One region of the Halomonas sp. PAMB 3232 genome, then DNA from elsewhere that is predicted to be linked to it. Evidence: predicted binding sites of a transcription regulator. Region 1 holds the regulator's gene; the other holds the start of a gene.
What was found. The regulator FNR, encoded in region 1, switches genes on or off when oxygen is low (the NO sensors DNR and NnrR bind a similar motif). The targets are predictions, from matches to a motif close to TTGATNTANATCAA.
Positions count from the first base shown of each region.

Region 2: the regulator FNR is predicted to act here: its motif matches at 1,281-1,294, upstream of RN346_RS10670 (OmpW family outer membrane protein).

Region 1 is NZ_CP134865.1:3,026,030-3,028,423, forward strand. It holds gene hemN (oxygen-independent coproporphyrinogen III oxidase) at 1-797, shown strand, start outside; gene fnr (fumarate/nitrate reduction transcriptional regulator Fnr) at 828-1,568, shown strand; gene ttcA (tRNA 2-thiocytidine(32) synthetase TtcA) at 1,576-2,394, opposite strand, start outside.
Region 2 is NZ_CP134865.1:2,324,579-2,326,972, reverse strand. It holds gene RN346_RS10675 (YqcC family protein) at 141-473, shown strand; gene RN346_RS10670 (OmpW family outer membrane protein) at 565-1,203, opposite strand; gene putP (sodium/proline symporter PutP) at 1,357-2,394, opposite strand, start outside.

The DNA of each region.
Region 1 (2,394 bases):
AAACGCTGATGGACGAGGCGCACCGGCTCGGCTTTGGCTCGCTCAACGTGGATTTGATTTATGGCCTTCCACGCCAGAGCGAGCGCCGCTTTGCCGATACGCTCTCTCAGGTGATCGAGCTGGGGCCGGCCAGGCTTTCGCTTTTCAACTACGCCCACCTGCCCGCGCGCTTCGCGCCGCAGCGGCGCATCGATGAAGCCGAGCTTCCCGGCGCTGACGAAAAACTCGCCATGTTGCGTAAAAGCATCGAAATGCTGGCCAGTGCGGGCTACGTGCATATCGGCATGGATCACTTCGCCCTGCCCGAGGACAGCCTGGCGATCGCCCAGCGCGAGGGCACGCTTGCGCGTAACTTCCAGGGCTACTCGAGCCACGCGCAGTGCGATCTGATCGGGCTGGGCGTGTCGGCCATTTCGCGTATCGATGACGTTTACGCGCAAAACCCGGTCAAGCTCGACGACTACGCCGCGGCGCTCGATGAGGGGCGACTGGCGACCTGCAAGGGCCTTCGCTTGAGCCAGGACGATCTGATTCGCCGCGCGGTGATCGAGCGGCTGATGTGCGATATGCGCCTGGACCTGGCCTTGATCAGCGCGCGCTTTGACATCGACGCCGAGGCTTACTTTGCTGATGCGCTGTCACGGCTCGCCCAGGCCGAACGTGACGGTTTGATCGAGCGCACGGGCGCGGTGTTGAACGTGACGCCAATCGGGCGACTGTTGATCCGCCATCTGGCGATGGCCTTCGACGCTCATCTGTCGGCGCCGCTCGCCCAGCGCTACTCAAGAATCCTATAATGGGCACCTACGGTTTATAAGGAGATGGTAATGTCGACTCCCGCCCGCCAGCGCTCGGCGCTTTTGCAAGCCCCTCGCTGTCAGACCTGTAGCCTGAGCTCGCTGTGCCTGCCGCTGGCGCTTCAGATCGAGGATATCAGCCAGTTCGACGCGATCATTCGCCGCCGCGCGCCGCTTAAAAAGGGCGAGGCGCTGTTTCATCAGGGCGAGCGTTTTTCGAGCGTCTTTGCGGTGCGCTCGGGCAGTCTCAAGCAGGTCACCAGCGAAGGCTCGGGCTTTGAGCAGCTCACCAACTTCTATCTGCCAAGCGAGCTGGTGGGCCTCGACGGCATCGACGAAGAGACCTACCCGGGCAGCGTAATTGCGCTGGAAACCACCACCGTGTGCGAAATTCCCTTCAAGCATCTGGACACGCTTTCCGAAGAGCTTCCCGAACTCAGGACCCAGCTTTATCGCAGCATGAGCAAGGAGCTTCGCGACGACCGGCGCATGATGCGCCTTTTATCGCGCAAGACCGCCGACCAGCGCCTGGCGACCTTTCTCACGACGCTCTCGGATCGCTTTCGCCGCCGCGGCTACTCGCCCTACAGCTTTCGCCTCTCCATGGCGCGGGCGGATATCGGCAACTACCTTGGCTTGGCCGTCGAGACGGTCAGCCGCATTCTGAGCCGCCTTCAAAGCCAGCAGGTCGTCGCGGTATCCGGGCGGGAAGTGAACATTCTGGACATGGCCAGGCTCATTACCCTGGCCGATGAGGAAGCGGTAAACTGACGCTGGATCAGCCCAGGTTGAGCGCCGAAATACGCCCGGCCTTGAGTTCGGCCTGTTTGGCCTCGAGCCCCTGGAAGTCAAAAAGCGCGCGGTCGGCCAGCTGCGAAGGCGCCACGTTGGTGACCGCCTTGAACATGCTTTCGAGCCGACCCGGGAATTTCCTGTTCCACTCGGCGAGCATCTTCTTGACCTCCTGGCGCTGCATGTTCGGCTGCGAGCCGCACAGGTTGCAGGGAATGATCGGAAATTCCATCAGCCGCGAGAACTCGGCGATGTCCGCTTCCTTGCAGTAAGCCAGCGGGCGAATGACGATGTTCTTGCCGTCATCAGAGAGCAGTTTCGGCGGCATGGACTTTAGCGAGCCGCCGAAGAACATGTTCAAAAACAGCGTTTCGAGAATGTCTTCGCGGTGATGGCCCAGCGCGATCTTGGTCGCACCGATCTCCTCGGCGAAGCCGTAGAGCGAGCCGCGTCTGAGCCGTGAGCAGAGCGCGCAGGTGGTCTTGCCCTCCGGCGTTTTCTCCTTCACCACCGAGTAGGTATCGCGCTCGAGGATGTGGTACTCCACGCCCTGGGCGTCGAGGTAGCGCGGCAGCACGTGCTCGGGGAACCCCGGCTGCTTCTGATCGAGATTCACCGCCACCAGCGAAAAGTTCACCGGCGCGTTGCGCTGCAGATTGCGCAAAATCTCGAGCATGGTGTAGCTGTCCTTGCCGCCGGACAGGCACACCATCACCCGGTCGCCTTCGTCGATCATGTTGTAATCGAGAATGGCGTTGCCGACCTCGCGCCGAAGCCTTTTCTGCAACTTGTTGAATTCGCGCTT
Region 2 (2,394 bases), 700 kb from region 1:
TTTATCCACAGCCTCTTGCAGGTTTTCTGTGAATCCGTGGATAACCGTAAAAGTGGCGGCAAAGCGATGCGCGCCCTCATGGCAACGCGGGCGCGAAAAGGCGATAATGGCACGTTCATGCACCGACTCCCCAGGAGCTTATGAGCGTACATCCATCGCTTCACCAGTCGCTGCGCGAGCTCGAAGCCGCGATGAAGGCGGCCGGCCTCTGGCGTATGCCCACCCCGGATGCCCCGGCGTTCGAGAGCCGCCAGCCATTTTGCGTCGATACCATGTCGCTGCCGCAGTGGCTGCGCTTCGTCTTCATCGCAAGACTCGACGCGCTGGTCGAGGCCAAGGCGCGAATGCCGGCAAAGTGCGAGGTCGCCCCGGCGGTCGCCGCCTATCTTCAGCAGGAGAAGGTGCGCGCAAGCGATCAGCTGCTGGTCGTTCAGGCCGTCGAGCGCGTCGACAAGGTCGTGACCGAAGGCTAGAAATGCCGCTTACCTGTTAAGCACTGGCATGCCAAAAGCCCGGCGTCGAGCGTCGGGCTTTCTTTTTGCAAGCGTTTGAACGATCCATGGGCTAGAAGCGGTAGCCAATCCCCGCCATGACCACCACCGGGTCGATGTCGATACTGCCGGCCGCGCTTCCCGCCACGGTGGCGTCGCTTTCGATATCCAGGTACCAGGCCGCAGCGTTCAAGGTCCAGTGCTCGTCGATGATCAGATCGAGTCCGAGCTGTCCCGCCGCGCCCCAGCTGTCGTCCAGCGCCAGCCCCACGCCGTCGATATCTACTTCCTCGCTTGAAAAACGGGTGTAATTGACCCCGGCGCCAACGTAAGGCTGAACCCGCGACTGGGTGCCGCCGAGCGGGTAGTACTGCAGTGTCAGCGTCGGTGGCAGGTGTTTGGTCGAGGCGATGTTGTCGCCGTTCAAGCGAACGTCGTGCTCGAAGGGGAGGGCGGCGAGCAGCTCGACGCCGAGCTTGTCGTGAAAACGGTAGCCGAGCGTAAAGGCGAAGCCCGACTCATCCTCGACATCGACACCAAGGTCGCCCAGCGCCGTATCGAGCGTGCCGTTATCACTTTTAGGGGCGACCTTGGCGACCCCGATGCGGGTGAAGAAATCGCCCTGGCCGTAGGCCAGCGCCGGGGTGCTGGTAATGAGGGCGGCCGCGGCGAACCCGGTGGCAGTGATAGTGGTAGTCCAGAGTCGACCCATGATGCTTCCCTCGTGATAGCGTGACGTTTGGCGCTGATAGCGTTGGTACAGCGTAACGCCAGCGGCAGAGGGCCTTTTTGATCTGGCTCAACGACTTAAGCGACGGCGTACAAAAAAGGCCACCCGAAGGTGGCCTTGTTCATGCTTGAGCGCTTAGCGTTCGATATGGCGATACTCGCCGGCATCGCGAGTGGCGCTACTAACCACCATGATCGCGATGAACGAGGCGATGAAGCCCGGGATGATCTCGTAGATGCCCGGCCCGCCCAGAAATTCGGCGTTGAAGCCCAGCGTGATCCAGAGCATCACGGTCACTGCACCCACCACCATACCGGCAATGGCACCGGCGCCGTTGGTGCGCGACCACATCAGCGACAGCAGAATTAGCGGACCGAAGGCCGCGCCGAAACCTGCCCAGGCGTTACTCACCAGCCCCAGTACCTGAGACTCCGGGTCGGAGGCGATGATCGCGGCAACGATCCCCACCAGCGCCACGCTCACTCGGCCCACGGTCACGGTCTCTTTCTCGGAGGCCTCCTTGCGCAAGAACAGCCGGTAGAAGTCTTCGGTCAGCGACGACGAGGCAACCAGCAGCTGGCTCGAAATGGTACTCATCACCGCCGCCAGCAGCGCCGCGTAGAGGAAGCCGGTGATCAGCGGGTGGAAGAGCAGGTCTGCGAGGATGATGAAGATCGTCTCCGGGTTTTCCACGTCCATGCCGTTACGGATGGCGTAGGCGCGCCCGAAGATACCCAGCGATACCGCACCGATCAGCGACACCGCCATCCAGCTCATGCCGATGTTGCGTGCGATCGGCACGTCCTTGAGGCTGCGAATGGCCATGAAGCGCACGATGATGTGCGGCTGACCGAAGTAACCAAGCCCCCAGGTGACTGCGGAGAGCCAGCCGATGAAGGTGAGCCCGTCCGTCCAGGAGAGCAGCGTCGGGTCGACCTCGTTGAGGGTTTGCGAGGCCTGAGTGAAGCCGCCGCCGCCTTCGCCGAACAGCACCACCGCCGGCATGATGATCAGCGCCAGCATCATGATACAGCCCTGCACGAAGTCCGTCAGGCTGACCGCAAGAAAGCCGCCGACCACGGTATAGACCAGCACCACGCCGAGCGTGATGATGATGCCGGTACCGTAGTCGCTGAACCCACCCAGGTTGATCACCCCGGCGAAAGCGCTCTC